Regions from separate parts of the Paenibacillus sp. FSL L8-0494 genome, predicted to be linked through region 1. Evidence: a T-box and tRNA genes for the amino acid it is inferred to sense, from the RefSeq annotation. Region 1 holds a T-box; the other holds one or more tRNA genes.
The links. A T-box is a leader RNA that pairs with one kind of tRNA and senses whether it is charged. The one in region 1 lies ahead of metG (methionine--tRNA ligase), so its partner is inferred to be a tRNA-Met.
Positions count from the first base shown of each region.

Region 2: it encodes a tRNA-Met, which carries the amino acid that the T-box ahead of metG (methionine--tRNA ligase) is inferred to sense. The anticodon was not compared.

Region 1 is NZ_JBBOPQ010000001.1:4,177,902-4,194,172, forward strand. It holds gene NYE35_RS18940 (TetR/AcrR family transcriptional regulator) at 1-64, shown strand, start outside; gene NYE35_RS18945 (hypothetical protein) at 151-1,752, opposite strand; gene NYE35_RS18950 (ABC transporter ATP-binding protein) at 1,745-2,458, opposite strand; gene NYE35_RS18955 (ABC transporter ATP-binding protein) at 3,789-5,528, opposite strand; gene NYE35_RS18960 (ABC transporter ATP-binding protein) at 5,525-7,261, opposite strand; gene NYE35_RS18965 (LysR family transcriptional regulator) at 7,412-8,281, shown strand; gene metG (methionine--tRNA ligase) at 8,290-9,936, opposite strand; T-box leader at 9,980-10,241, opposite strand; gene NYE35_RS18975 (DUF4362 domain-containing protein) at 10,367-10,831, shown strand; gene htpG (molecular chaperone HtpG) at 10,893-12,773, opposite strand; gene NYE35_RS18985 (VOC family protein) at 13,027-13,449, shown strand; gene NYE35_RS18990 (LysR family transcriptional regulator) at 13,420-14,295, opposite strand; gene dapA (4-hydroxy-tetrahydrodipicolinate synthase) at 14,417-15,313, shown strand; gene NYE35_RS19000 (DEAD/DEAH box helicase) at 15,502-16,271, opposite strand, start outside.
Region 2 is NZ_JBBOPQ010000001.1:5,200,494-5,216,764, reverse strand. It holds gene pyrR (bifunctional pyr operon transcriptional regulator/uracil phosphoribosyltransferase PyrR) at 1-349, shown strand, start outside; gene NYE35_RS23720 (aspartate carbamoyltransferase catalytic subunit) at 354-1,259, shown strand; gene NYE35_RS23715 (dihydroorotase) at 1,369-2,652, shown strand; gene carA (glutamine-hydrolyzing carbamoyl-phosphate synthase small subunit) at 2,768-3,949, shown strand; gene carB (carbamoyl-phosphate synthase large subunit) at 3,951-7,178, shown strand; gene pyrF (orotidine-5'-phosphate decarboxylase) at 7,290-8,036, shown strand; gene pyrE (orotate phosphoribosyltransferase) at 8,033-8,671, shown strand; gene NYE35_RS23690 (ABC transporter substrate-binding protein) at 9,734-11,218, shown strand; tRNA gene NYE35_RS23685 (tRNA-Met) at 11,578-11,654, shown strand; tRNA gene NYE35_RS23680 (tRNA-Ile) at 11,699-11,772, shown strand; gene NYE35_RS23675 (hypothetical protein) at 12,470-12,973, shown strand; gene NYE35_RS23670 (hypothetical protein) at 13,262-13,936, opposite strand; gene NYE35_RS23665 (hypothetical protein) at 14,600-14,980, opposite strand; gene NYE35_RS23660 (hypothetical protein) at 14,959-15,948, opposite strand; gene NYE35_RS23655 (RNA polymerase sigma factor) at 15,945-16,271, opposite strand, start outside.

The DNA.
Region 1 (16,271 bases):
GTTCTATACAGGTCTAAAAATAATGGTGAGTGGAATTGAACAGTTAGCTAATGAGCGACAGTAGAGCTTAGGGGATTTTTCACGAAAATAAATCTTGGCACAAATAAAGGGCATCCCAGCAGCCGATTTCGGCTTTTGGAATGCCCTTTTTTAAAGAGCCCGAAATAAAAGTTCTCCTTTGGACTGAATGTATCTATACATCACTCCACATGCCACAAATATCACCACACCAATACCTAACATAACGAGATTACCATTTAGATCGGATAAAAGAAAACTCAAACCAAATGGAATCAGCAAGCTGATAAATCCTATAATCATCGCTACAAGGACCGAAGCACTTTGTTTAATTACTGAGACTTCGTTAGTCCACTCCAGTTTAGGAAGCTTCAAGTTAACGATCACACCTACCATTGCAGTAAGACAAGCGTATAGGACGGGGATTATTAGCAATAACAAGCTCTCCATCCAGCCTGTGCCCAGAGAAATCATTAGAAGCACACTACTAACAATCACAATCGGTACTGTAATGGTGAGATTCACTACGATTTTACTTAATAATATGGTTTTTGTCGGAACGGGGGCGCTTTTTAAAATCCAAATATGGTTACCTTCAAGCGAAATCGAACTCGATGTCGTACAGCTTAATGCAACAAAGAGGGAAACAAATAGTGGCGCCAATCTGCTTAGATAGTTAGAGAGTTCTGGTATTTCCATAATTTGTCCTAATTGCTCTGAGCTAACAAACAGTAAGGTAATCGCCATGACAAGTAACATAACCATACCGATACTCGTATTTAGCACATATATAGAAGAACTGAAATAGCGGCGCAGCTCTTTTTTATACAATGTGTAAAGCGGTGAAGAGACTTCAAGTGACCTCATTTGATACTTATTCTTTGAGTAAGAAGTCGTAATGCCTGTGTGTATTGCTTTATATTTGCTGCCAAGAATAAGGGTAAACAACATAAAAGAAAGTAACGAAATCCCTATAAATAATAGTAAAGGAGCTACCTGATACGAGCAGACAGCATCTACATACATAACCGTCAAAGGATATAAGTTGAAGATTTGATCGGCAATTTGTGTGCTCATATCCGCAAGTAACTGCGGGTCATTCCCATTCATTTGGCCTGAACCCAAAATAATAACAATGATTACGGCAAAAGTCAGAATGAGACTTATTAAACGACTTCCTTTAAAACGTGAGGAAATCCAACTAATCAATGCCCCTATAATTGTTGCAGCAATGATCGGCACTAATGGGATAAATACCAGCGTTATCATGAAAAATAAATAATATACTACTGCCGGATTTACCTTTATAGCATAAACTACACCTGCTGGCACCATCACCATCAATGAGAACAGTATATTCAGCACATAGAGCTGAACTACACGGCTTGCTACGATATGGCTCGTTTTGATAGGCAACGACATTACGAGATCGTAATCTTTGGAGCCAAATAATACCCCACTCGCCTTATAGATCGTTGTAAAAAATCCAATCAAGCAAGTAACAGCCATCATAATCGCAAGCAGCAGCTCTGACCGGCCTATCTGTTCAAGGGTCTCTGCTATCATGAAGCTATATCCAAATGAAACTACTGCCATCATGACAATCCCTATTAAGATACCGATGCTCAGCAAAAGCATTTTTCGTCTTTCTTTCATATCCCTTGTATGCAAAGCTTTATTTAACCCAAAGGATGAGATCAGCTGAATTTTCGTCAATCGCCAGATATTAATCATGTTTAATCAACTCCAAAAACACATCTTCAAGGCTACTGTCACCTTTCACCTCTTCTGTTTTCCCATGAGTGATCAATTCACCCGCTTTGATAATGGCAATCTTATTGCAGAGCTTCTCGGCCACATCCAGTACATGCGTCGAAAAAAAGATCGCACTGCCCTGGCTGCAAATCTCCGCCATGATTCTCTTGAGCGTGTGTGCCGCTTTTGGATCAAGTCCCACAAAGGGTTCATCCAGAACGAGCAGCTTCGGTTTATGAATAAGCGAGGAGATAATCGCGAGTTTCTGTTTCATACCATGAGAATATGCGGAGATTAAATCCCCCAGATTAGAGGTAATCTCAAATTCATCGCTATACTTCTTTATCAATAACTCCCGATCCGCTTTCGATACACTAAAAAGATCACCAATAAAATTCAAGTACTGAATGCCCGTCAGATGATCGTATAGATCCGGATTATCTGGAATATACGCAGTAATCGCTTTGCAGGCTAAGGGATCTTTTTTAATGGAGTACCCACCAATCTCGATATCTCCCTCCTCAAAATCTAAAACTCCGACCACTGCTCGGATAGTTGTTGTTTTCCCCGCACCGTTATGACCGATAAAGCCATAGATGTCACCTTTTTCGACCACCAAATTCAGATCATTTACCGCCTTCTTGCCACCCTTGTAGCTCTTGGTAAAATGTTTGATTGTCAACATCTTGCCACTCCCCTTCCAATCTCATAACACTCTCGACAAGCCATATTTACTATAGCTTCGTCGTCTTCAATATACGTTTCTTATAATACGTTTAGCCCGTCCAGATAGTTCATTCATTCACAAATATTTTTATCGGAAATTCCCACCCTATAGCGCGCGAGGTGAATAGTAACCGGGTCCGTAAGGGTAAGCAATTTACTTTTGAACGCTAAACAATCGACTTCGTTGGTGCCACGGTGTATAGGACCGAGGCGCCCTTATTTCACAAAATCATGCCTTTTTCCACTCCGTTCGGACTCAGATGCAGCTATTGTGCCATATCCACTGCATTTTGCTGCAAAATCAGCCGAATAAGTGCTATGCAGTCCGTTACTTTGAAATAAGGCGCCAAAAACACTATTTAGCTGCAATACGGTCCGCAAGGGTAAACAAACTACTTTGCTGACGATGTGATAGCTACTTTGGAACGCTAAGCAAACGAATTTCTAAGCATTCTACACTGGAACAGAAGCAATCTACCTTTGGCGATGGCTGCCATTGCAACGTATTGGACCGAGGCGCCCTTATTTCGCAAAATCCCACCCTTTTCCACTCCGTTCGGACTCAGATGCAGCTATTGTGCCATTTCTGCTCCTTTTTGCTGCAAAATCAGCCGAATAAGTGCTATGCAGTCCGTTACTTTGAAATAAGGCGCCAAAAACACTATTTAGCTGCAATACGGTCCGCAAGGGTAAACAAACTACTTTGCTGACGATGTGATAGCTACTTTGGAACGCTAAGCAAATTACTTTGGGGACGGTGAGATAACTAACTTTGGAACGCTATCCAAACTACTTTGGGGACGATGAGCTAACTACTTTGAACGCTAAGCAAACTACTTTGGGGACGATGAGCTAACTACCTTGGCACGTAAGCGAACTACTTTCTAAGCATTCTACACTGGAACAGAAGCAATTTACCTTTGGCGATGGCTGCCATTCCTACGTATTGGACCGAGGCGCCCTAATTTCACAAAATCATGCCTTTTTCCACTTCGTTCGGACTCAGATGCAGCTATTGTGCCATATCCGCTCCTTTTTGCTGCAAAATCAGCCGAATAAGTGCTATGCAGTCCGTTACTTTGAAAAAAGGCGCCAAAAACACAATTTAGCTGCAATACGGTCCGCAAGGGTAAGGTAAGGTAAGGTAAGGTAAGGTAAGGTAAGGTAAGCCAAGCCAAGCCAAGCCAAGCTAAGCTAAGCTAAGCTTAGCCAAACTAACTATCCACCCGACAAAAAGAGCATTCACCCCCAAATTCGGGATTGAATGCTCTTTTTTCTAAATGCAAAGTCTACGCTGATGCGAACTGACTGTTATATAATCTGGCGTAATATCCACCGCTGGCTAGGAGTTGGTCATGCGTACCACTCTCCACAATGTCTCCGTCCTTCATGAAAAGAATGAGATCCGATTCTCGAATCGTTGACAAACGGTGGGCAATTACAAAGCTGGTCCGGCCTGCGATCATTTTTAGAAAAGCCTTCTGAATCCGTACCTCAGTCAGCGTATCAATACTGCTGGTGGCTTCATCCAAAATGAGCATAGGTGGATCTACGAGCATCACTCGTGCTATGGTTAGCAGCTGCTTTTGTCCTTGCGACAAATTATCTCCTGAGCCACTGATCTTCGTATCATATCCCTCAGGCAGGCGTTTAATGAAGCTATGAGCATTAGCAGCCTTTGCAGCAGCGATGACCTCTTCTTCGGTAGCCTCAGGTTTGCCGTAGGCAATATTTTCTCTAATTGTGCCGCCAAACAGCCAAGTGTCCTGCAACACCATCCCGAAATTACGCCGCAGACTGTCCCGGGTAATCGTCTTGATATCCACGCCGTCAATCTTGATGGAACCCCTATCCACATCATAAAAACGCATAAGCAGATTAACCAGTGTCGTCTTCCCCGCTCCCGTCTGCCCTACAATTGCAACCCGGGTACCTGGTTTCACTTCCAGACTGAAATCATTAATCAGAGGACGTTCAGGATTATAAGCAAAGGATACTTTTTCAAAGGTAATCGTTCCTTGACTTGTATTCATAATTTTGGCGTCTGTTGCATCAGCTGGTTCTGGCGATAGGTCTAGAATGGCGAAAATCCGCTGCGCTGATGCTGTTGCCGATTGAAGCTGCGTAATCACACCTGTAATTTCATTAAACGGCTTAGCGAACAAGTTGGAGAAGATCAAAAAGCTGGACAAATCCCCTACCGTCACAAGCCCGCGAATCACCATAACACTTCCGATCATCGCGATAACAGAGAAGGTAATATTATTTACTAACCTTGTTGTCGGATTGGACAAGGAACCGTAAAATTGTGATTTCACACCAGTCTGGTACAAAGTCTCGTTTCGTTCTTCAAACTGGGTCAGTGCACGGTCTTCATAATGATAAGCTGTGACCACTTTTTGTCCGCCAATCATTTCCTCCACATATCCGTTGAGACCGCCCAGAATTTTAGCCTGCTCCTTAAACATCTTCTGGGAGCGCATCGTAATGAATCTTGCCACAAAAAATGTAACGGGTGCTGACAGAAGAACAACTAAGGTCATTAAAGGACTAATGTACAACATGAGTACAATCGCCCCCACGATGGTGATGATCCCCGTGAGCAGTGTTGAGAAGCCTTGCAGCAGTCCATCAGAGACCGCATCCATATCATTAACAAACCGGCTGATGCTGTCCCCTTGCGGGTGGTTATCATGAAATTTCAGCGGCAAAACATTTAATTTATCAAAAAGCTCCCGCCGTAAGTCATATACAGTCCGGTAGGCAATTCGATTAGTCAGGTAGGTAAGAAGCCATCCGAAAAAGCTGCCGACAATATACACCCCTGCCAGAATCAAAAGCAGTCTAAGTACGGCGTCAAAATCAACCTCTCCCGGCCCGATCATAAAATCGATGGCGCTGCCGATAAGCAACGGGCCAATTAGACTGGCAATCACACTGAGTATTGCGCAGATTACTGCGCCTATAGCTATTTTTTTATAATGCCCTGTGTATACAATAAGTCTTTTCCAAATGTTGTTTTTGATCATTGGCCCGACTCCTCACTTGATAGCTGGGACAGGCAGATTTCTTTATACTCTTCACAACCCCGCATCAGCTCCTCATGGGTTCCGACACCGGCGATCCGCCCTTCCTCAAATACCATTATTTTATCCGCTTGTCTTACAGTGCTTACCCTCTGCGAGACAAGGAGCACGGTCATTTCCTGGCTGCTCTCTTTGAGAGCCTTACGAAGTGCCGCATCTGTGGAGAAATCCAGCGCACTGGAGGAGTCATCCAAAATAAGAATCGATGGCTTACCTACTACTGCACGAGCTATGGTTAAGCGCTGCTTTTGTCCACCGGATAAATTTAATCCACCACGAGATACTTGCGTATTCAAGCCTTCGGGTAATTTACGTATAAACTCCTCCGCTTGAGCGATAGAGGCTGCCTGCATGATTTCTTCCTCAGTTGCATCTTCCTTACCCCAACGTATATTCTCAGCGATTGTTCCTGTAAACAGCACAGCTTTTTGCGGTACAATCCCTATTTTCTCACGAAGCTGGTGCAGCTTGTAATCTCTGACATCCACACCATCCACTTTCACTTCACCTTGCACCACATCATAAAAACGAGGGATCAAATTCACAAAAGTAGACTTACCTGAACCCGTACTGCCAATCAGGCCCACGGTCTCTCCGCGATTAATTACTAAAGATATATCCTCTAATGCCGATTCACCTGTCGTATTATACCCAAAGGATACGTGATCGAATTGTATAGCAGGGGCAGCATGGTCAGGTTCTGCAATCAATGCATTTCCTTCCTCGGACACGGATACCTTAACACCAAGCACTTCATTCACACGATTCGCTGAGGATGAGGCTTTTGTAAAAATAATAACCAAGTTGGAGACTACTATCAGCGCCAGCAAGATCTGAGTGATGTAATTGATGAAGGCAATGATCTCCCCTTGAGACAATCGGCCCCCATCGATATGAATTCCGCCTACCCACAAAATAGCTATGATCGCCGCATTTACTACAAGTGTAGTCATCGGCCCAAGCAAAGCAGAAATCCGCGAAACCCGTATCGCTGTAGTAGTCAAATCATCGGATGAGGCATCAAAACGGTCTTTTTCTGTACGTCTTTTGGCAAAAGCACGAATCACTCGAATCCCCGATAAATTCTCACTCAGTACGAGCGCAAGGGCATCCAGCTTCTGCTGGTATTTTCGGTACAAAGGAGCACTGCGGGTGATAATAAAATATAAAATAATGCCAAAAACCGGTGTTGCCGCTATTAGAATCAGCGATAATCTAAAATCCAAAATCATGGACATTAGGATAGCCCCGATGCAGATAAACGGTGCACGAATAACTAGACGAATCAGCATGGCCACAGCAATTTGCAGCTGGTTTACGTCATTGGTAATCCGATTAATCAGTGTAGGCGTACCTAAGGTATCCAGTTCAGCATACGACAAGGATGTAATATGTCTAAACATCTTATTGCGTAGTGTCGTACCGAATCCCTGTGAAGCCCGGGCTGCATAATATTGGCATACCATGGAGCAGCCGAAGCCAAGCAGTGACATCAGCACCATTAGGCCACCCATGCGGTAAACATAGGCGCTGTCATGATTGCCAACCCCGTTGTTGATGATCAATGCGACAATGGTAGGCAAAATCAGCTCCAGAATCGCTTCCATCAGTTTGAAGATCGGTCCAATGATCGCTTCTTTTTTGTACGGCTTTAAATATACTGCAATTTTGAACAAATTTATCCACACCCAACATAAGAAGTATTTAACCACTTGAAATATGTATAAGAACAGTTATGATTATGGCATATCTACTCACATATTAATAATATTGGATTCGTATCGCTCCCATACGATTAGCATATCTCAAGTTCGGAGGATTTTTATATGGATATTAGACAGCTTAAATATTTTATGGCGATAGCTGAGGAAGGACAGATCACATCTGCAGCCAAAAAACTGCAAATGGCCCAGCCTCCGCTGAGCCAGCAGCTAAAGCTCCTGGAGGAAGAACTCGGTGTAAAGCTAGTGGAACGAGGTCCACGCAGCGTGCAGCTCACTGAAGCTGGAGCCATTTTGCGGGACCGTGCCCAACAAATTCTGGAGCTGGCAGATTCCACTGCCCGTGAGCTCACTGATTTTGTCAAAGGTTTAAAAGGAACCCTAGCCATTGGTACAGTTTCTTCCTCTGGAGCTACGTTGCTTCAAGATCGGCTATGTGAATTTCACAAAACCTATAAAGGTGTGAAGTTTGAGATTCATGAAGGAAATACCTTTAGAATCATTGACCTCTTGAATAAAGGCATTGTCGAAGTCGGAATTGTAAGGACACCCTTTAATGGTACAAATTTAGAGTGTCTTTACACACAAGCTGAACCTATGATTGCCGTAATGACACCTGAGTATGACTGGAAAACGGATGAAAACTTTATTGAGATCGGTGAGCTAAAGGATAAGCCGCTTATTATCTACCGCCGTTTTGAGCAGCTTATCCGGGAAACATGTCTTGAGAACGGCTTTGATCCGCTGATTTTCTGCATGAATGATGATGCTAGGACAACACTGCTCTGGGCAAACGCTGGTCTTGGCATCGGAATCATCCCCAAATCCGCTTTCGAATTAACGAGTAACAGTAATTTGATCTATAAAGAAATCAGTAGTGAATCACTACGCACGCGGGTCGCCGCCGTCTGGATTAAGGATAAATACTTGTCATCATTGGCTTCAAAGTTTATTGAGAGTTTCAAGAATGGATAATACCAGCTCTATTTATTCACTTGCTGTTGATCTAGCCTATCCTCTTCTTCTTTAATACGGCTAATATCAATTCGTTCAAACAATAATTGTAAATCAGTAACCTGTTGGTAAGGGGGCACCAAGCAAGGCTGCCAATTCGGTAGTTCTAACGACAGGAACCCCCTGATCTTGTCACAAGAGAACGGCAGAAACGGATGTAACAAATTCGCTAGGTTCGCAATAATCTGCACACATGTGTATATTGCAGAATCACAAGAAACCTGATCCTCTTTTATCTGTATCCATGGTTTTTGCAGGTCGAAATACTGGTTTGCCTTGCGCACATAAGAAAAAATATACTCCAGCGCATCTTTTATATTCCCAGCCTCAATAAGCCGCCCTGATTCGAGATACAAGAGGTCAATGTTGTCATTCCACCCCTTATCCAATTGCCCATTCGGCACTTTCCCTTCATAAAACTTATCTACAAAAGCCAATGAACGATTCACAAAGTTACCAAATGCTCCAAGCAGCTCTCCATTATGGCTATAAATAAACTCTCTCCAGGAAAAATCCGTGTCCCGCTTCTCGGGTCCATTGGCAATTAAGAAATAACGAATAGAATCTGGCTGATACCGCTCTAAAATATCAGGTACCCAGACCGCCCAGTTTCGGCTAGTGGAGAACTTCTGCCCTTCAAGGGTTAAATATTCGCTAGATATAATCCTGTCCGGTAAATGCAGACCTCCAGCTCCTAATAACACAGCCGGCCATATTAAAGTGTGAAAAGGAATATTGTCTTTACCATGCACATAATAAGCAGTAATCTCCCCTTTTTCCTCTAACCAAAAATCCTCCCAGCTTCCTCCGGACTGTGCAGCCCACTGCTTACTGGCTGATAAATAACCACTTACCGCCTCAATCCAAACATAAATCTTTTTATCTTCAAATCCAGCCACAGGAACATCTACACCCCAAGACAAGTCTCTTGTTACCGCGCGGTCCTGCAGCTCTTCTTGTAAATAACGTTTGGTCAGTTTTATAGCGTTATCTCTCCAAAGTTGTGCTTCCTCTACATATTCCGTTAATTCAGACTGAAAATTAGATAAGCTAAGATAATAATGTTCTGTCGGCCGTTCTGTTGGTGTACTCCCACATAATTTGCAGACTCTGTCTAACAAATCGGCAGGATCTAGAATGGTAGAACAATAATCACATTGATCCCCTCGCGCCCGCTGGCCACATACCGGACAAGTCCCTTCCACATATCTGTCTGGCAAAAAGCGCTGATCCACCTCGCAGTAACATTGCGCGATGGTTTTTTTATATAAATGACCATTCTCTAGCAGCTTTGTAAACAACTCTTGCACGACCTTATGATGCTGCTGTTGATCCGTTCGAGTATATAGATCATAACTAAATCCCAGCTGTTTAAAACACTTCAGAAACTCCTCATGATATCTGCTTGCAAAAGCTCCGGGTGTAATCCCTTCATTCGCAGCCTGAACCGCTACGGGTGTTCCATGGCAATCACTGCCTGATACATATAATACGTTATCCCCTTTGGAGCGAAAATATCGTGCCAGCACATCCCCAGGCAACACACTTGATAATCTCCCCAGATGTAAAGATCCATTCGCATACGGCCAAGCGCCACCTATAAACACATTACTCATTAACCTTCTCCTCCTTTTTTAGACAACAAAAAAACTCCCATCCACAAAGGACGAGAGTTCTACTCACGTGTTACCACCTAATTTTATAAATGCCTCATGACATTTACCTCTTCAGGTACGACGTTAATTAACGTTTATACCCTAGCACTGTAACGGATGCAGGTTCCGGCGCAGCCTACAACCCATAAGGTTTCGATGCGCAGCTCTGAGACCATATTCCCAAGGGTTTTCTTTACTCCTTTTCAGCGACCGGAGCTCTCTGTTGAAAGAATTGCCGTGGTACTCTTTCTCTTCTTTGCTTTTACATATTCAAGTTAGAGAAAATAATACTCAATTTGTTGTTTATTGTCAATGTGAAAAATCAAGCTCACTGTAACTTTTCCAGTTAATCTTCGTCTTTTATATAAATACGTTACAAGGAGGTCCCTCAGTGAAAAAGGTAAATTTGCTTACACTCTCTGTTCTTTTACTAGCAGGGGTATGGGGTTGCTCCGATAATCAAGTCAATTCTGTACCTAAAAGTGAGCCCTATACTTCCAAAGAAGCCATCAGTAGAGGGGATATTGTTTCTTGGGAAAAAGTGTACAACCTCGATAAATTCGAGCAATTTATAACGAATCTCTCCAGCAAAAAAGCAGACAATATACGCGTTACAAGTTACACAGATGAAGGCGATCCCATATTTAAGGATTTAAAATTTGACGGTAACGTGATTAATTACAGCTATGATACCTCTAATGATGCATTCGGTGGAAGCAACACAGGAGTCAGAACCGATACCTGCTCCGAAGTGACGAGTAAAAAAAGCACACAAGGTGAAATTATCTATTCGATCAGCGGTTGCACAAATAATGACTCTGAAATTGATTACTACCTTTTTCGCACAACAAAATGAAATGCTGAAATAAAAAAGACCACCCAATCATAATACAATTGGATGGTCTCGTTACTTCATATTATTTCATGATTTTGCAAATATCATTGGTGAATTGAACTGGATCACTAACCTGTAGACCTTCGATCAACAGGGCTTGGTTGTACAGCAGGTTCGTGTATAAACCGAGCTTTTCTTTGTCGTTCTCTGCTGCCGCCTTCAAGGACTGGAATACTTCGTGATGGATGTTGATTTCAAGTACCTTATCCGCTTGCACCTCTTGGCCATTCGGCATCGATTTCAGAATTTTCTCCATCTCGATCGTCAGCTCACCTTCTGCAGAGAGACATACCGGATGAGTCTTCAAACGTTTGGAAGCTTTAACATTTTTCACTTTGCCGGACAGGATGTCCTTCATCGCTTCAAAAAGCTCCTTGTTTTCGTTCTCTTCCGCTTCCGTTGGCTTGTCCGCTTCGTCGGCTTCGATCCCCAGATCTCCGCTGGATACGGATTTAAATTCTTTTTCCTTATAAGACTGAATCATCTTGATCGCAAATTCATCAATATCATCAGTGAAGTAGAGAATTTCATACCCTTTATCCGATACAAGCTCGGTTTGCGGGAGCTTTTCGATTCTGTCGATCGACTCTCCGGAAGCATAGTAGATATACTTCTGATCTTCTGGCATTCTTGAGACGTATTCGTCCAGTGTAACCAGCTTCTTCTCCTTGGAGGAGTAGAACATCAGCAAATCTTGAAGGGTGTCTTTGTGCATCCCATAATCGTTATAAACACCAAACTTAAGCTGTCTGCCAAAAGCATTATAGAACTGCTCATATTTCTCTCTTTCATCCTTCAGCAGGCTTTGCAGTTGGCTTTTCACTTTATTCTTAATATTCTTAGCGATCAAAGTCAGCTGACGGTCATGCTGGAGCATCTCTCTGGAAATGTTCAAGGAAAGATCCTCTGAGTCCACCATACCTTTTACAAAACTGAAGTAATCAGGCAGCAGATCCGCACATTTGTTCATGATCAACACACCGTTGGAATAGAGCTCAAGACCTTTTTCATATTCCTTTGTGTAATAGTCAAACGGTGTATTTTCTGGGATGAACAAAATCGCATTGTACACTACAGCACCATCAGCACTGATATGAATATGTTTAAGCGGCTTATCGAAGCCGTAACGTTTCTCTGCATAGAAGTTATCGTAATCTTCTGTAGTCAGCTCGCTTTTATTCTTGCGCCAGATTGGCACCATGCTGTTTACGGTTTGTTCTTGAACAACTTCTTCGAACTCGTTCTCCGTGCCTTCTTTTGGCTTTTGTTCCTTCACGTCCATTTTGATTGGGAAACGGATGAAGTCGGAGTATTTTTTAATGATGGATTTCAGGCGATATTCTTCCAAATATTCATCATATTGATCTTCTTCAGTATTCTCTTTAATCTTCAAAATCACATCAGTGCCGACAGAATCCTTCTCAACAGTCTCGATGGTATAGCCGTCAGCGCCCTTAGACTCCCATTTAAAGGCCTCGTCGCTGCCTAATGCCTTACTGATCACTATAACGTCATCAGCCACCATAAACGCAGCGTAGAAGCCCACCCCGAACTGTCCGATGATGTTGTGGCCATCTTTAGCTTCGTTCTCTTTCTTAAAAGCAAGAGATCCACTCTTCGCGATTGTACCTAAGTTATTCTCCAGCTCCTCTTGTGTCATCCCGATACCTGTATCGGAAATCGTCAAGGTTCTGTTCGCCTTATCGGCGGTCACTTTAATATAATAATCCTCTTTATTGAAGACCAGGCCTTCATCAGCTAAGGCTTTGTAATAGATCTTATCAATCGCATCACTTGCATTGGAAATCAGTTCACGCAGGAAAATTTCCCGTTGAGTATAAATGGAGTTAATCATCATTTCCAGCAATCTTTTCGATTCGGCTTTAAACTCTTTTTTGGCCATGAATAAATAAATCTCCTTTCAAAATAACCTTATTATTCATCATTCCGTGATTAGCACTCTTCTTAGATGAGTGCTAATTCTTCTTTTTATATAACATAAACTCATTTTCAATGTCAAATTTTTTGGCTACTTTCATATGAAAATATAACCATTTACAATTCCCTTGCAATCCTATTGATTGTATGATTTAAATAGATTAGATACATAATTTCCAAATAAAGGTTTATCCATTTCGGATTTGGGAGGTCTTTAAATGAATGAACAAGCAATGTCCGCTTTAAATTCCACAATAATAAGCCCCGTAAAGAACTTAATTGGCAGTGTATTCATTCCCGTACATGATATTGAAAAATCCCGTCGCTGGTATTGCCAAGTCCTGGGGCTTCCAGAGACAGATTGTAAGATCATGAACGGTCATTTATGCCCGCTGCCTATGCAGGGAAACACTGGAATCATACTGGATACCATGCCGTTGTGGGGCGGCTTAGAACCTGAAGGAACACCGCCCATTACAACACCAGCTTTTTTGTTACTGACCGATGATTTGCAAGCCTCTTTCAATTATGTGAAGGCTCTCGGTGTAGAGCTAGTAACTGAAATTCAAGATGAGCATTGGTTTGTTGTGAAAGATCCTGATGGGAATAAATTAATGATTTGCAAGCAACATTTGGATTAAAAATTGCAGCGGTTGTGATTTCCACTTCTTAGGGTGCATCAAAAGCTGCAGATCAAAGTGAATTTCGGGATGAATAAAGGACAGCTCCGCCAAGCTTCCTCGTTCAATTTCTTCCTCTGCCACGATTTTTGGTAACAAAGCAATTCCAAGGCCATTCATTACACAACGTTTGATGGCCTCCAGATTCGAAAGCTCAAAACCAATGCGGAATATGATCCCGTGCTCTTTTAACAAATTCTCGAACAGACTGCGGTAAATACAGCTTTCCTCCGAGACTATTAGCTCACAGTTATTCAAATCGTGTAGGGTTACCGTATCCATCTGGGCAAGCGGATGATGAATGGGGGCTATCAATACAAGCGGCTCATCTCTGACGATCGTACGCTCAAGGATGGAATCCGCAGTGGTGCGATCCAACATTAAGCCTAGATCTACTTCGCCATCTTTTATTTTGGCAAGAAGATTAGCTTCCTGCATCGTTTGCAGATGAATATCCAGCTTCGGAAATTTAGTCCTTAGCTGCTGCAGGTAAGGAGGTAAATAAAAGGCCGCTAAAGAATCTATCGTCCCAATAGTTATCGTTCCTCCGATTTGCTGGGCGATGGTTTCTTTTGAACGATCATACAAATCCAAAATCTCCACGAACAGCTTCAATAACTCTTCTCCTGGCGGGGTAAGCCGCAGCTGACGGCCATGCCTCTCTATTAAAGGTACTCCATATTCCTTCTCTATCTTCTGTATCTGCATCGTCACACTTGATTGTGCATATCCCAATTCTTCAGCAGCTCGCGTAAAGCTCTGACGTTTAGCCACCTCGCGGAAGGTTCGTAAATAGGTTAAATCCATTACCTCACCCTAACATCAATATTTTTGATGATCCATATCATTTATTATAGCTAACGACGATGCTACTTTCCATGGTAAAGTGTATGTAGAGGAATTAAAATATTTTGGAGGCCGATAATTTATGCTTACAGAACAACAGATTTATGGAGTTTATGTCCCCGTGGTCACCCCGTTCAATGCTGCTGGTGAAGTTGATTTGGATTCGTATCAGCGTTATGTAAAGAACATTATTAACAACAGCATACAAGGTCTGGTCGTTAATGGAACCACCGGAGAATCGCCCACTGTAACCGTAAATGAAATGCAGCTTCTAGTAAACACTTCCCGTGAGCTTCTACAATCCACATCAATCCCCTTAGTAGTTGGTACAGGTACCAATGATACAGCCTCTACGGTTGCACGCACGGAAATTGCTGCAAACCTTGGTGCTGATTGTGCACTAGTAGTCGTACCTTATTATAGTCGTCCTTCACAAGAGGGTATCATTGCCCATTTCCGCAAAGCAGCAGAAGTAGGCATACCTATCATGGCTTATGATATTCCAAGTCGTACAGGTACCGCCATGACGGTAGATACTGCACGTACAATCCTAGAAATGAATAATGTTGTCGGTTTAAAAGACTGCTCAGGCAGTACAAAAATGGTTACGGAGTTAGTCCGTACAGGTGCCAAACCTGTGCTTGGCGGCGATGATTCCCTCTTTTATGAAATGCTTAGCTGCGGAGCAGCTGGGGGTATGCTCGCTACTGCCAACGTTTATCCGGCAGAATGCCTTCGTATCTTTGAAGCCTTTGCATCTGGTCAAGTGGACTTCGCTAAAGAAAGCTTTGAACAACTACTGCCGATCATCCGCCTATTGTTCAAGGAATCGAATCCCGCTCCAATTAAATGGATGCTTAACCAAAACGGCCTACTATCCTCGGATACGCTTCGCCTCCCTATGACTTCCATCAGCACAGGACTTCAGCAAGAACTGAGCCCCTATGTTCAGGACAATACAATTGAAGCAACCGCATAAATGAAATAACAACAGCCGTTGTACAGTGAGGAACTGTTTAGCGGCTGTTTTTTGTTGTAAATCATCAGGACATAAAACATAAAAAACTGCACCTCCAAATGTTAGTTGTGTCTAACAATTGGGGTGCAGTTCAATTTACTCTGACGTTTTTTTATTTTGCTATAGAAACGATACGCATTCAAACTTACTTATCTGCTGCTCGTTTTTTGTCTTCCTTTTGTGAACCACTCGGACTTTGGCTTCAATGGAGGGTTAGACTTAGGTTTTGCTTTAGCTGGTTTGGATGCCGCTGATTTTGTTGCTGCCGGTTTTGTTGCCGCAGGTTTAGCAGTTGCTGGTTTGGAATTCGACGGTCTGGAAGACGATGGTCTCGAAGCTGCTGCTTTCGAACCTGACGGTTTCGCAGAACGATCTGTCTTCATTTGCGTTTTACGAGACATCGGATAAGGATGATCCTTAACTTCCGGAATCGATTTTCCAATCAATTTTTCAATATCTTTAAGGAAAGGAAGCTCTTCAGCTTCGCAAAAAGAAATTGCCGTTCCGCTCAATCCCGCTCTGCCTGTACGACCGATCCGGTGCACATAGGTTTCCGGAATGTTCGGTAGATTGAAGTTGATTACGTGAGACAGCTCATCAATATCAATTCCCCGGGCAGCTATATCCGTAGCTACGAGAACACGAGTCGCACCGCTTTTAAAATTCCGCAAGGCGTTCTGGCGATCATTTTGTGATTTATTGCCGTGTATGGCTTGAGCAGAAATGTTCACTTTAGCCAGATCGCGGGTAACACGGTCCGCACCACGTTTGGTACGAGTAAACACCAAAGCTGAGACGATGGATTTATCCTGTAACAGCAGGTTCAATTGGTTTTGCTTATTTCCGTTCTCTAATAAATAGATCGATTGATTGATTCTATCCGCAGTAGATGACACGGGTGTGATTTCTACCTTCACTG
Region 2 (16,271 bases), 1.0 Mb from region 1:
TTACCGGGATGACCGTGAAGTGGAAGGCAGTGAAGCAGTAGTGAAGAGTAACGTCGTTATTACTTCAGGAAGTGCTGGCATCCATGATCAAAAAGTTATTTTGTTCGATGATGTACTTTACACCGGACGCACCATCCGCGCGGCGATGGACGCTTTGATGGATTGCGGACGCCCACGAATGATTCAACTGGCAGTACTGGCTGACCGCGGACACCGCGAGCTGCCGATCCGGCCGGACTACATCGGTAAGAATGTACCTACCTCAAAGCACGAGCAGATTGAAGTGGCGCTGAAGGAATACGACGGCAAAGATGAGGTCTACATTATTTCAAACCGGGAGGAACGATAACATCATGACACTTACCAAGGTAAAGGAACGTAGTCTGCTGGGAATCAAAGAGCTTGACCGGTCGGAAATTATCCAACTGCTTGACAGAACAGCATTTTGGGACAATCAAAGTGAAAAGCTGACGCCCATCTTGAACTCCCATTTTATTTCTAACATGTTTTTTGAGAACAGCACACGCACACGCTTCTCTTTCGAGATGGCAGAGAAACGACTAGGTGCGCAAGTACTTAATTTTACGGCTGCAGCTTCTAGTGTAGAAAAAGGGGAGTCGATCTACGATACAGTGCGCACACTGGAATCGATGGGGATCGATGCCGGAGTTGTGCGTTTGAAGCCTGCAGGTGTGCTGCAGCAGTTAGCTGAGAAGGTGTCCATACCGCTTATCAATGCGGGCGACGGTAACAATGAACATCCTACGCAGGCGCTGCTTGATTTATACACCATGACCAAAACCTTTGGGGAACTAAAAGGCCTGACAGTCTCCATCATTGGGGACATTATGCATAGCCGCGTAGCGCGTTCTAATCTCTGGGGGCTTACGAAAATGGGAGCCAAGGTGCAGTTCTGCGCACCGGATAATATGAAGGCTCCTGAGCTTATGGAGTATGCGCCTTACGTAACTATGGAAGAAGCTCTTAAAGCGGATGTAGTAATGATGCTTCGAGTACAGCTTGAGCGCCATACTTCCGGCATTAAGCTGTCTGCTGAAGATTACCGTAGCCACTATGGTCTAACAGAAGAGCGGGCAGCTAAGCTCGCCAAAGACACAATCATTATGCATCCAGCTCCGGTTAACCGGAATCTAGAGATTGATGATGCAGTAGTAGAGTGCAGTCAATCGCGGATTTTCCCGCAAATGTCTAATGGCGTACCGGTCCGGATGGCGGTTCTCGAAAGAGCTTTACTATAAGCTTACGGAATGCTAACGTATAGAGACTAATAAATATACACAAAGATGAATTTTTATTATATAATAACGAGAGGGCCCGCAGCTGTGATCTGAGGGTAAAGGTAGAATCATGACAGTGATTATTAGAAACGCCAGCGTATTGAATAAGGAAGGCTTGCTTGAGCGCAAACACATCGAACTACAGGATGGTGTGATCTCGGCTATAATCGACGGAAATGAAGCTATCGGAGAAGCCACGGAGATCATTGATGCTGAAGGTAAGCTGCTCATTCCGGGACTCATTGATATGCATGTGCACTTGCGTGAACCGGGATTTGAACACAAGGAAACAGTGGAAACCGGAAGTCGCTCAGCTGCTAAAGGCGGATTTACAACCATTGCATGTATGCCAAATACTCGTCCGGTGACAGATAGCCCGGAGATCGTGCAATTTGTGAAAGACAAGGCGCGTGAAGCAGGACTAGTTAAAGTGCTTCCTTATGCAGCCATTACGAAAAATGAGCTCGGACGTGAGTTGACGGATTTTGCGGCGCTCAAAGAAGCTGGAGCTATTGGTTATACAGACGACGGTGTGGGCGTACAAAGTGCTCAAATGATGAAAGATGCAATGAACATCGCAGCATCGCTCGATATGCCAGTCATTGCTCACTGCGAAGATAACTCGCTGGTTGAGGGCTGCTGTGTAGCTGAAGGTGAGTTCGCTAAGAAGCATGGCCTCAAAGGAATTCCGAATGAGTCAGAGGCGATCCATGTTGGACGCGATATTTTGCTGGCAGAAGCGACAGGCGTTCATTACCATGTATGCCATGTCAGTACTGAACAGTCGGTGCGGCTGATTCGCCAAGCAAAAGAGATCGGCATTAAAGTAACTGCTGAGGTATGTCCGCATCACTTGCTTCTTGCTGAAGACGATATTCCAGGCCTTGACGCCAATTGGAAAATGAACCCGCCGCTGCGCTCCCGCCGCGATGTTGAGGCGTGTATCGAAGGGTTGCTTGATGGCACACTAGATATGATTGTTACAGATCATGCGCCACATAGTGAGGAAGAGAAAGCGAAAGGAATGCAGCTGGCACCTTTTGGTATCGTTGGATTCGAGACAGCTTTCCCACTCTTATACACGGCGTTTGTAGAAACCGGAAAATGGGATTTATCCTTACTAGTACAAAGAATGACTGCCGATCCTGCACGGGTATTCAGATTGAACACCGGGGTTATGGAGATCGGAGCTCCTGCAGATTTGACACTCATCGATCTGGAGCAGGAAAAAGAAGTAGACCCAGGTTCCTTCGCAAGCAAAGGACGCAACACACCTTTTGGCGGCTGGAAGCTTAAGGGTTGGCCAGTAAAAACTTGGGTGGACGGCAAAGCCGTATGGACTGAGAAAAACTAGCGGACTGGTGAGGCGAAATTGCTGATCTTTGCGGATCAGCAATTTGAGCGCGTACACTCCGGAAGGCATGCAAGGCATACGTATCAGACTACAGAACATGAAGGAGTGGAAGGGAATGCAGGCGAGATTGCTGCTTCAAGACGGAACTTTATTTACAGGTACCGCATTTGGCGCTGAAGGTGAAAAGACAGGCGAGGTTGTTTTTAACACAGGAATTACAGGATATCAAGAGGTGCTGTCTGACCCTTCATATTGCGGACAAATCGTTACCATGACGTACCCATTGATTGGGAACTACGGGATTACGCGGGATGATTTCGAATCTGTTCGACCTTTCGTACACGGTTTTGTAGTGCGTCGTCATGAAGAAGTTCCAAGTAACTGGCGCGCAGAATACAGTGTGGACGACCTGCTGAAAGAATACGATATTCCTGGAATCAGCGAGATTGATACCCGGATGTTGACGCGGATTATTCGCCACTACGGAACAATGAAGGCGATCCTGACTACCTCTAACAAACGGGTAGAGGAATTGATGGAAATGATGGGCGACACTTCAATTGAAGAACTGCGCAATCAGGTAGCACGCACATCTACTCCAAGCATGTACAATAGCCCGGGAACTAAAGAACGCATCGTGCTGGTAGATTACGGAGCGAAGGCTGGTATCTTACGCGAGTTGAACAATCGCGGTTGTGATGTTGTAGTTGTACCTCATGACGTAACTGCTGATGAGATTCGTCGCCTCAATCCAGATGGTATCCAGCTGTCCAACGGCCCTGGGGACCCGAAAGACGTTCCACACGCAGTGAAGACGATCTCAGAATTGCTTGGTGAATACCCAATCTTCGGTATCTGCTTAGGTCACCAGCTGTTTGCACTGGCTTGTGGCGCGGATACAGAGAAGCTGAAATTCGGACACCGTGGCGGTAACCATCCGGTTAAAGAATTGGAGAGCGGACGTTGCTTCATTACTTCTCAGAACCATGGCTACACAGTGAATGAAGACTCTGTGAAGAGCACGGATCTAGAGGTTACTCACATTAATAATAATGATAAGACCGTTGAAGGACTTAAACATACCCGTTATCCTGCGTTTTCAGTACAGTACCATCCAGAAGCAGCACCGGGACCTCATGACAGCAGCTACTTATTCGATCGTTTCTTACAGATGATCGCTGATCATAAAGCTAACACACCTGTAAGCTCGCGCCAGGCGCAGCTTGCGGCAAACGCCAGAATCACGGCGCCAAAACCTACAGTAAAACAGCTTGAAGCCGTGAAAGGAGCTCTATAACATGCCTAAGAATGAAAAGCTTAAAAAAATATTAGTAATCGGTTCTGGACCGATTGTTATCGGGCAAGCCGCAGAATTTGACTATGCCGGAACGCAGGCCTGTCAGGCCCTGAAAGAAGAAGGCGTCGAAGTTGTGCTGATCAACAGTAACCCAGCGACTATCATGACTGACACCAATATGGCTGATAAAGTTTATATCGAGCCGATTACCCTTGAATTCGTAACTGGCATCATCCGTCAGGAGCGCCCAGATGGCTTGTTGCCAACTTTGGGAGGACAGACAGGTCTTAATATGGCTGTAGAATTGGCTCGTGCAGGAGTACTAGAGCAAGAGAATGTTAAGCTTCTAGGTACCCAGCTTGAGTCCATCGAAAAAGCAGAGGATCGCGATTTGTTCCGTGATCTGATGCGCGAACTGGAACAGCCTGTACCAGAGAGCACTATTATTACCACAGTAGATGAAGCGATGAAATTCGCTGAGGAAATTGGTTTCCCTCTAATTGTACGCCCGGCCTATACGCTTGGCGGCACCGGCGGCGGGATCTGCGACAACGAAGAAGAGCTGCTTGAGACTGTCAAAGCAGGTATTCGTTATAGCCCGATCGGACAATGTTTGGTGGAGAAAAGTATTGCCGGCATGAAGGAAGTTGAATACGAGGTTATGCGTGATGCGAACGACAACTGTATCGTTGTCTGCAACATGGAGAACTTCGACCCGGTAGGTGTGCATACAGGTGACAGTATCGTTGTGGCACCTAGCCAAACGTTATCCGATCGTGAATATCAAATGCTGCGCAGCGCTTCACTCAAAATCATTCGTGCGCTGAATATCGAGGGTGGCTGCAACGTGCAGTTCGCACTGGATCCGCAAAGCTATCAATATTATGTAATCGAAGTAAATCCACGTGTCAGCCGCTCTTCGGCTTTGGCTTCGAAAGCAACCGGTTATCCGATTGCCAAAATGGCTGCCAAAATCGCGCTTGGTTACACACTTGATGAAATCGTCAATCCAGTTACTGGACAGACCTATGCTTGCTTCGAGCCTACACTTGACTATATCGTAAGCAAAATCCCACGCTGGCCGTTCGACAAGTTCATTCATGCGAACCGTAAGCTGGGCACACAAATGAAAGCAACTGGAGAAGTTATGGCCATCGGTCGTACCTTCGAAGAGTCCATTCATAAAGCAATTCGTTCCCTGGAAATCGGTGTACACCGTTTCCGCCTGCCGGGCGCTGAAGATTTGGAAGAAAGCGTCCTGCGTGAACGTCTGGCAAAACCTGATGATGAGCGGTTGTTCTTGATCGCGGAAGCCTTCCGCCGCGGATTTGGCTTGCAAGAGATCCAAGATATCACTAACGTGGACTGGTGGTTCCTGTCCAAGATCGAGGGACTGATCAACTTTGAAGAGGTTATTCGTGGGGATGAAAGCTTATCAGCAGAAACCCTGTATCAAGCTAAACGCAGAGGTTTTACAGACCGTGCGATTGCTGAGATTCGTGCAGAAGGACAAGCGAACGTTAAATTCATCAAAGAAGCTGATGTACGCGCGCTTCGTTTAGAGCGAGGATTAACGCCTGTATTCAAAATGGTAGATACCTGTGCGGCTGAGTTCGAAGCTTCTACACCTTACTACTACTCTACTTATGAGACTGAAAATGAAGTCATTCATTCCGATAAACAAAAGGTTATCGTACTTGGATCGGGTCCAATCCGGATCGGTCAAGGGATTGAGTTCGATTACTCCACTGTGCATGCAGTGTGGGCGATTCAGAAGGCAGGTTATGAAGCGGTTATTATCAATAATAACCCTGAGACTGTATCTACCGACTTTAATACTTCGGACCGGTTGTATTTTGAACCCTTGTTCTTTGAAGATGTAATGAACGTAATTGCGCAAGAGAATCCGATTGGGGTTATCGTACAATTCGGAGGCCAAACAGCCATTAACCTTGCTGCACCATTAAGTGCGGCTGGCGTTAAGATTCTCGGAACTAGCCTAGACAGTATTGACGAAGCTGAAGACCGGAAGAAATTCGAAGCTTTGCTGGCTCGTCTGGATATTGCCCAACCAAAAGGTAAGACGGTTATCAACGTAGATCAAGCAGTAGAAACTGCACAATCACTTGGATATCCGGTGCTGGTACGTCCTTCCTATGTACTTGGTGGACGCGCAATGGAAATTGTATATAATGATGCGGAATTGCTTAGCTACATGGTAGAAGCAGTTAAGGTGAATCCGGAGCATCCGGTATTGATTGACCGTTACATGCTTGGTAAAGAGGTTGAGGTAGACGCAATTTGTGACGGTGAGACGGTAGTTATTCCAGGGATTATGGAGCATGTTGAGCGTGCAGGCGTTCACTCCGGTGACTCCATCGCTGTATATCCTCCGCAATATCTGGATGAAGGTCTGAAAGCAAAAATTGCAGAGATCACAATCAAGATTGCTAAGGAACTGAAAACGATTGGTCTGGTCAACATCCAGTTCGTCATCTATCAGAATGAAGTGTACGTCATTGAAGTAAATCCGCGTTCATCGCGTACGGTTCCATTCTTGAGTAAAGTAACTGGAATTCCAATGGCGCATCTGGCAACCAAAATCATTCTCGGCGGTAAGCTGAAAGATGACGGTTATACAGAAGGTCTATGGCCGGAAAGTGATTATGTATCGGTTAAAGTGCCAGTGTTCTCTTTTGCCAAGCTGCGTAGAGTAGAACCAACGCTCGGACCTGAAATGAAATCGACGGGTGAGGTTATGGGCCGCGATAAATTGTATGCAAAAGCTTTGTATAAAGGTCTAATCGGAGCAGGAATGAAAATTCCAGCAACTGGCGCTATCATCGTTACAGTGGCAGATAAAGATAAAGCAGAGGCTGTGGAGCTTATGAAAGGCTTCCACTCGCTGGGTTACAAGATCATTGCTACCGGAGGCACCGCTCAAGCGCTTGAAGAAGCAGGTCTCAACGTAATGAACGTGAACAAGCTGGATGAAGGTGCACCGAACATTCTCGACTTGATTCGTGGTGGGCAAGCCAACTTCGTCTTTAATACACTGACTAAAGGGAAAACACCAGAGCGTGATGGATTCCGTATCCGTCGTGAAGCGGTTGAGAATGGCGTCGTATGTATGACATCACTCGATACAGTAACGGCACTGCTCAGAATGCTGCAGACGATCAACTTCTCGTCACAGTCCATGCCTGCTTTTGTCGGACAATTAAACTAATCTCATAAAGATGCATAGGGCGGTTTGCGTTTACGCAGACCGTTCCGCTATGCCTAGGGGCTAATAAATGAAGAGTGTGGATTTAAGTCTGCACTGGATGGGAGAACGGTTATGGGACAGGGAGATGCAAAGTGGAATGAAATGGCGAATCGCTTGATGATCGCCTTGGATTACCCTGATGTTGCTGGGGCAAGAACCTTGATTGACAAGCTGGAAGGGATTCCTTGTTATATGAAAGTGGGAATGCAGCTCTTCTATGCAGCAGGACCGGAATTCATTAATGAACTGAAATCTCGGGGGTATTCTGTATTTGCAGATGTCAAAATGCATGATATTCCTAACACGGTAAAAGGCGGGGCAGAAAGCCTTACGAACCTCGGTGTAGATATGTTTAACGTACATGCCGCAGGAGGCTCGGCAATGATGGCTGCAGCCCGTGAAGGCGCTGCTTCAGTAGTTAATGGGAATGCTACGCTTAAAATGCCTTTGATTATCGCAGTTACACAGCTAACCAGCACGAGCCAAGAAGTGATGAATAACGAAATTGGAATCGCAGGAGACGTAGCAGATACTGTAGTCAGATACGCTAAGCTGGCAGCCGCTGCAGGTCTGGATGGGGTAGTGGCTTCACCGCAAGAGTCCTCAGCGATCGCAGAGGCTTGTGGGCCCGCATTCTGCACAGTTACACCTGGTATCCGCCCAGCAGGTGCATCCCTAGGTGACCAGTCCCGGGTGATGACGCCGGGCAAAGCCATTCAGCAAGGCAGCCACTTCCTGGTGGTGGGCCGTCCTGTTACAACTGCAGCTGATCCACGTCAAGCAGCACTAAATATTATTGAGGAGATGACCCTAGCATGAGTACATTAAATAGAAGTGAACAAGTAGCAAGTTATCTGCTTACGATAGGAGCGGTGGCACTGCGACCGCAGGAGCCTTTTACCTGGACCTCTGGTATTAAGTCCCCGATCTATTGCGATAACCGTCTGACTATGGCTTACCCAGAGGTACGTAACTATATTGCTGATGCCTTCGCTGAGCTTATTAAAAGCCAGTATCCAGATGCAGAGGTGATCGCAGGTACAGCAACCGCAGGCATTCCTCACGCAGCTTGGGTAGCTGATAAACTCAATCTGCCAATGGCTTATATCCGCGATAAAGCTAAAGGTCACGGCAAGCAGAATCAGATCGAAGGCCTAATTAAGCCGGGGCAAAAGGTAGTCGTTATCGAAGACCTGATCTCTACTGGTGGAAGCTCCATCAAAGCAGCTCAAGCTGTGCAAGAAGCAGGCGCAGAAGCGTTGGCTGTATTGGCAATCTTCAGCTACGAGCTGGATCGTGCGGTCGATGCTTTTGCTGCCGCTGAAATGCCATTACAAAGCTTGTCCAACTACAGCACATTGATTGATGTGGCTCTTACACAAGGCGAGATCGCAGCTACGGATGTGGAACTGCTGAAATCTTGGAGAAAAGATCCGTCCGCATTTGGCGTTTAAAATAAATACCTGTGTATAGATTGGACGGGCCTCTCACATTTTGGTGGGAGGCTTTTCTTTTTAACTGCACCGAGTGCAATTAAAAGGAAAAGGTGCTCTGACACTCTGGAATACTATACTTTGCCCCGGTGATTCCATTGCGCTGTCGTCACAAACGCCGAATAGTTGCAGTTCGTGCACTTAAACTAACATTCCTTAGAGGATCTGGCGGATATAGTTGCACTTTGTGCAATTATATCCGCCAGAAATCCGCCGAAAGCACCTAATAACGTTTTTTAACTGTACATAGTGCAATAAAAGGAAGAAGCATAATACATTCGGCTTTAATAGTTGCACAAAGTGCAATTATCCTGCGTAGAAGGGGCGATTTGTGCCGGTCATAGGAAAGGCAGCAGGTTAGTTAGTAGGTTAGTTAGTAGGGAAGGCAAATGCTGTATTGGTAAAAGGAAAAGTAGAGTGGAGTGGAGTGGAGAGTAGGGTTTTGGTGTTTGCATTCACATTCACATTCTGACATTTGGCTGACCTGCGCACTGTCGCTCTGGTATATTGTGCTCTGTCACTCTGGTTTATTGCGCTCTGTCACTCTGGTATATTACGCTCTGTCGCTCTGGTATATTGCGCTCTGTCACACTAGCACTGACACCCGGTGATTTCATCGCACTGTCGTCTCAAACGCAGAATAGTTGCAGTTCGTGCACTTAAACTAACCTTCCTTAGAAGATCTGGCGATATAGTTGCACTTTGTGCAATTATATCCGCCAGAAATTCGCCGAAAGCTCCTAATAACGTTTTTTAACTGCACATAGTGCAATTAAAAGGAGAAGCGCAACACACACAGCTGTAATAGTTGCACAAAGTGCAATTATCTTACCGTAGAAAGGCATATCAGGATCCTCAGAAAACTCCCGGAATGTTTTTTATAGAAATAATATGAAGAAATCGTAGCATAACTTTAAACAGCCTGTAACTTCCCCTCCTGAATAAAGCTATATACTGTTACTAGAATTATGGGTAATTATTCATAAGGTGGATGGATTGAGTATTTTATGGGAGGGTTCAAGAATGAATCATATAAATAATAGAAGGCTATGGCGGCGCTGGTTAAGCTTTGGAGTATGTGCTGCACTGCTATTGCCTTTAATTTCTGAAAGCAGGCATACAGCCTGGGCAGAGGCTTCTAAGCCATCTACAGAACAGCGCGTGTTACGTATTGGCAGCCTCTGGTCTGGAGAAGACGATTCTTCTTTTCGTCAGCAGTTTACAGATATGTATGAATTGCAGCATCCTGAAATCAAACTTGAGATTATTCCAGCCATCAATATGAATGAGCTTCGTTTTGACAGCACCTATCCAGAGGTTAACCCAGATAATCTGGAGAATATCCGAACAATTATGGGCGGTGCACAGCCAGTTGATGTAATCGTCGGTGATAGTACATTGGTGAAGAGTTTGGTGAAGCATAATCTGGTGCAATCGCTGGAGCCGCTTATCGCACGAGATCAATATGATTTAAGCAATATGGCACCTACAATGTTAAATGGAGTACGTGAGCTGGGTGGAGGAAGTCTTTACGCGTTAGCGCCGACCTTTATGTCGAGTGCGTTATATTTTAACAAAGGTATTTTTGATGCTGCTGGTGTAGGTTATCCGACGGACGGAATGACTTGGGATGAAGTGTTCGCGCTGGCCGAAAAGGTGATCAAGAAATCGACAAATAAAGATAAGCGTATATATGGATTTTCGATGAACCGTTATATGAGCGATCCTTTCTGGGATATGCAGACCTATGTCTCACCGCTTGAGCTTGCTATGTATGACAACAAGGGACATAAGATGGAGGTAAACCAAACACAGTGGAGTCAAGCTTGGACGACCTACAGCCAATTGGTGAAAAAGCAAATTACACCTGGGTTAAACGGTATGGATTTTATAGAAACAGAACGGAGCACCTATAGTCCTGTCCAAGGGGATCTATTCCTTACCGGAAAAGCTGCAATGGTAATTGGAGAATACGATTATCTTAATGAGCTTGCAGGTGTGAGCCGCAATGCAGCAAAAATTAAAAATTACAGTCCCGTCGATTGGGGTTTCGTTACCGTACCTACTTTTAAGGAGAAACCAGGAGTGGCTGTAGGTACTTGGGTAGGTAATATGATGGCTATCAACACTATGGCTGCTAATAAGGAAGATGCTTGGGATTTGATCAAGTTCGTCAACAGTAATGAGGTAGCCAAAATTAAAGCTCATACCCGCGGGGAACTAACTTCCCGTAAGGATTACATTACCACGAAGGTACCTTCAGTAAATCTGGAATCCTTCTATACGCTCAAACCATTACCAGCCAATGATCCTTTGATGAACGTCCTACAAACACAGAAGCCTGGAATTAGCCGTATTAACGATGTTGGGCGCCAACTATTCACAGAAGTTTATCAGGGCAAAAGAACGGTGGAGAGTGCCCTCAAAGCTTGGGAGAAGCAAGGGAATACCATGCTGGGTACGCTCGAAAAAGATCCCACATATTATTTCGACTCTATAGGGGATTAAGTTTTGGAATATGTAGCGGCCACCGGATTTCCGGTGGCTTATTTTGTGGAACTTGGGCATGATAAGTTCAGAGCAGCGTGAGATTAATTTGCGAAAAGGAGAAGAGGGCATCATGAATTGGATATACTTCGCGAAACTGTTCAGAACGAGATTTCAAGCAGGTTGTTTAGCAAAAAGGTTGGAGCAAGATGGCTGGATTTATGGCTACCATGACCCAAGTTTTGTGGAAATTTATCGATCCCGCAAAGGAAGATATGGGGTTAGATTTTTGCCTTGAGAACTTTTACAAATTCATCCTTGACGTAGACCCATTTTGTACTGTATATTATTTATTGTCGCTGTTTGAATATTATTTCTGACGCGGGGTGGAGCAGCCCGGTAGCTCGTCGGGCTCATAACCCGAAGGTCGCAGGTTCAAATCCTGCCCCCGCAACCAATTTTATTACAACAGCAATTGTACATTCGGATATTTTTAGATCCGGGCCCTTAGCTCAGTTGGTTAGAGCGGTCGGCTCATAACCGATTGGTCGGGGGTTCGAGTCCCTCAGGGCCCACTTATCAAAAACCCTTACTTTGTAAGGGTTTTTTGCTGTCTATAAGCTTAGCAATATAAGAAAGTAGAATGGATAAAGAACAGAATTTTGAGTTTGCTAACGGATTTGCTAACGGGAATTATTTTTCTGCAGTTTCGAGCTGTTTTTCAGCGTATTTATTCAGTTCTGCTTCAATTTTATCAACGGCCTCTTCTTGCATGATTGGGAGTAGGTGTGAGTATTATTCGTTGAACATCGCTGGAGTCATACCCAGTCGTTCAGCAGCTACCTTTAGCTTTATATAGCTCCGACCAGAGTAGCAACATACTAAGTCAATTTCCTTGTATGAGTCCTCGTATTCTTTTTTTAGCCCCGATTTGCGTATAGCGTTCCCTAAGACCATCAATAATATTCTGAAAAACCTTGCAAAGTACCACTGGTTATCATTGTAGCCAATCTAGAATATTTCTAGTGTCGTTTGTAGAGTACGGCAGTTTACTTCTCTGCCACTGCCGCTCTTGTTAAGGCGCATGCAGGTAACTGTTCTTTGTTAGTAGGGCGATTTAATAAATTTTAGTAGAAGGTCTGACATTCATTTTAAATAAATGTTATAATTATTAAATCAGTGTGTAGAGATATTGGTCTTTTTTGTTGGGCCAAAAATATATGTCTCATGATACGTCTGCCATCTGAAATATTATTCACGGAGATGACAAACATGCATGGAGACAAAAGACTGCCCAGAAACGGAAAAGAAGGTATACTATTTTTACTCATTATTTCAATCATTTCAGTAAACACTATTGCCCCTATTATTGTGGGGTTGGAACGTGGCTTCAGTAAGGAAGTGTATATAGATACACTAAAGGTTATTCCGTTTATGTGGATGATCGTAGTTTTATCTGTAAGATTAGTTGCAGGACCGATTGTTGGGAAAGTGATGCCGAAATTCATGGGACAAACAGATGGATTTAATGCAAGGATTCTGTTGAATACTTTATTGAATGTCACGGTGTTATCTATTTTACTATCAATTATCGGCACATGGGTTGGGACGAAACAAATAAGCCTGGATCCACTTAAAAATTTCCTTCACATCTGGCCAAGAAACTTTGGTATAGCATTTTGGATTGAACTGTTGGTTGCGCAGCCGATAGCAAGATTTGCGATGAAAACATTACACGCAAGACAGGATCGAAAAACGGAAAGTGTAAATGCGTAACTAGCTAGAATTTTGTAGACGAATAAGAAAAAAAGGAGCGTCCATGGTGGGCGTTCCTTTTTTATGTCGTAGTAGTCGGATTATAATGCTCAACAGGAGATGCTCGCGAATGACTGAACGCACAATGTAGAAGCATGCTCTAAATACTGCGTACTTTTGATTTGCCTTTGGGGCGAATTGCTTCCTAAAGAATTAATCCAGCAATAACTCTAGCCCCCGGTCACCGCGGTTGAGTTTACAAGTACCCACTAAGGGGAAGTAACCGATGAAAACGAAAATACTCTTTTACTATCTGTGATAATTGCATTTACATGCACCGCAGTCACACTGGAGCCAACCACAAGAATAATGAATAGGGTGTGTCTCAGTGCCTAAAGGAGCATGACATCTCCAGCATTTAGTGTGACGTATTCCATATTTCATAATTTGTTTTTCTTTGATATGCGTTTGGAAGTATTCTTTTTGTGATTTTTTTCGTTTTTCTTCCTCTTCTTTCCTAAGTTGTTCATTTTGTTGAATTATGAATTTTCTTTCAGCTTCATTCTTTTTAATAGCGAGCGCTTCTTGAACGTACCCTTGAATTAAGGAAATATCATTTTTCAAGCAACATACTATCTCTGTTACATTCTGTCGTTCATCGGAAATCATTCCATATAGGTTAACGCCATTGTTAAAGTCATCTTGCGATAAATTAAGCATATCAAGATTTCCTGACACTAATGAACGACTTATCATAACGTTTCCAATGGATAAAAATCCTGAACTCAATTTCATGCTCAATATGCTATCTTTATGCAGATAATTATTACCTTTAATTTCAATGATGGCGAATTGTCTGTTTACTGTTGGAGTATAAGTTAATTTATTATCGATTTTTATAGTATTTGATTCCGAAAGTTTCTGATATTCTCTATCTTCTATTATTGTAAGAAGACCCTGTAATACTCCTTTGAAAAATCCCATATTATGTACTCTCCTTTTATTTAAATCAGGTTTATTTTACCATGTGAAATAGTTTAATAGTGAGGAAATTTGAATTGTATTTGACTGAGGATTAGTAACATAAGGACTCTGGAGTATGAAAGATTTGTTATGGACAGAAAAAAAGAAAGAGTTATCCAGTATCCGATAAAATAGCTGTTGGGGCACTCTTTCTTGCTGCAAACTTACTTATACTAAACACCAAACTTCGTTTGATTAGGGAGCATTTTTGGTATGAGGCTCCCATCGGACCCAGCTGACCCTTAAAGAGGTTTTTCTCCACATTTGCAATTCTAACGGACCCCATAGTCGCTATTGGCATAAAAAGTACCGCATTTGAGTCTCTTTCTAGGCATTAGCGTCCATGGAGTCCGAAACCATGCTCCAAAGGCTGAAAATCAGCAAATAGCGGCATCTAGGTCCGATAGCTCGAGGTGAAGGAGGTTAGTTCGTTAGCTCGTTAGTGCCATGCTCCTCGCAGATGTAGTTGCAGAAATTACAATGAGAAGTAGCCTATAAAGGAACAATCAGTAGTTTCACCTCTGCAACCAGCATATCTAGTATGCGAGCTCATAAACCATACAGTAAAGCACAAAACGGCACTGCTCCAAACCATGAAATGGTTTGGAAGCAGCGCCGTTTTTGTTAGCAGTCAGCTAAATTCCTCCAATGGAGAGCAAGGCGACCGAAACGATGTACCCAATTGCTTCCGACCGCTGGCCCAATCGCAATCTCAATCGCAATCGCGATCTCAACCGCAGTCCCAACCGCAGTTGCAGCCCCGATCGCAATCGCGATCCCAACCACAGCCCTAGTCGCAGTCCCGATCGCAATCCCAATCCCAATCCCAATCCCAATCACACTCCTAGTCGCATTTCGCAGTCCCGATCGCAATCCGATCGCAATCCGATCGCAATCCGATCGCAATCCCGATCGCAGTCCCGATCGCAATCCCGATCGCAATCCCAATCCCAACCGCAGGCCCTGGGTATCCACCAACATCCCTAAAGTTTCATGCTGTCCCACAGCTGCTGGAATGCCCCGGATTCGACCTCGAAGAATACCGGTGCCTGACCGTAGCGTACAAGTCCTTGACCGAGCAGCGTCAGCTCTACTCGGGCGTTGTCTTCCAGCTGCAGATAGATGATCTTGCGGTCTTCGCTGTCGTAGATGCCTTGCTCGATCAGCGGCTCTGCTGCCAGCGGTTTAGCCGCTTGGAGTGCTGTCAGGAAGCCATCAAGCGCCTCGCCATTGGCGATTGGCGCCTGCTGCTGGAGGCCGTTGTTCCAGCTGTTGAAGCTTTCCCACTGAGCTGAAGTAACTCGGCCTTCAAGATTCAGCTTGCCGAATAGGTCGGCGCCGCTGTTTATGGTGATGCCGTTCGTGTGCTCATACAGTTCAGCGAATACCTCGCCGTTGATTTCCGAATAGGACATAATCAGGAAGCTGGAATCATAGCCCTTCACGGAATAGAGATCCGTTTCGCCGATGTTCGAGGCTAACTCAATATATTCGTCGTTACCGCTCCATTCGTTGATGCCGCCTGTAGTGCGTCCTAACTTGTCACCGCGCAGAGCGGCAGCATCGGCAGCGTCGATGCGAGTCGCTGACTGTGTGTAAATATTATTTTTATACACGACCAAGGCGATCATATCTGCCTTCACACCAGATTCCTTATCTGGCAGTTTCAGCTTGGGAATGACAATGCTGCCCGATGTAGCTGTGCCCGAATTGCCAGCATTGCTTACACCCGGAGTTACCTGGGCAACCTGCCCCGGGGAGCTCTGACTGTTCAACTGCTGCCATATACTAGGCCCAGCCAGACCGATTCCTGCGGCGAGCACGACACTTGCCGCGATATAAACCGTCTTGCGCGGACGTTTCCGCTCCTGCCGCTGATCCATTTTGTCGAACAATTCTTTTTTCATTTCTTCACCTGGCTTCATCGAATCCACCGCTTTCTTATATGATGTTCGAAACTGATCTTCCTTCACTGTGGTTCCGCTCCTTCCAGCTCCAGTTTTAACAGTTGCCGTCCCCGCTGAAGTCTCATTTTCACGGCAGACTGACTAATCTGCAGAATCTTGCTGATCTCCTGGATGGGATAGTCCTCGTAATAATAAAGATGGATTACGGTTTTATACTTCATGGGCATCGCCATAACTAACTGCAGCAGAGCCCAATCCTCGGGGCTGTCTGCCGCAATTGGCTCAGCGCTCTCCAGCTTAACCTCGCGCTTGCGCCAGCCTCTGCCCAGTAGTGTTTTACAATGATTGGTGATTACCCGGATCAGCCATGCCTTCTGATGTTCGGCATC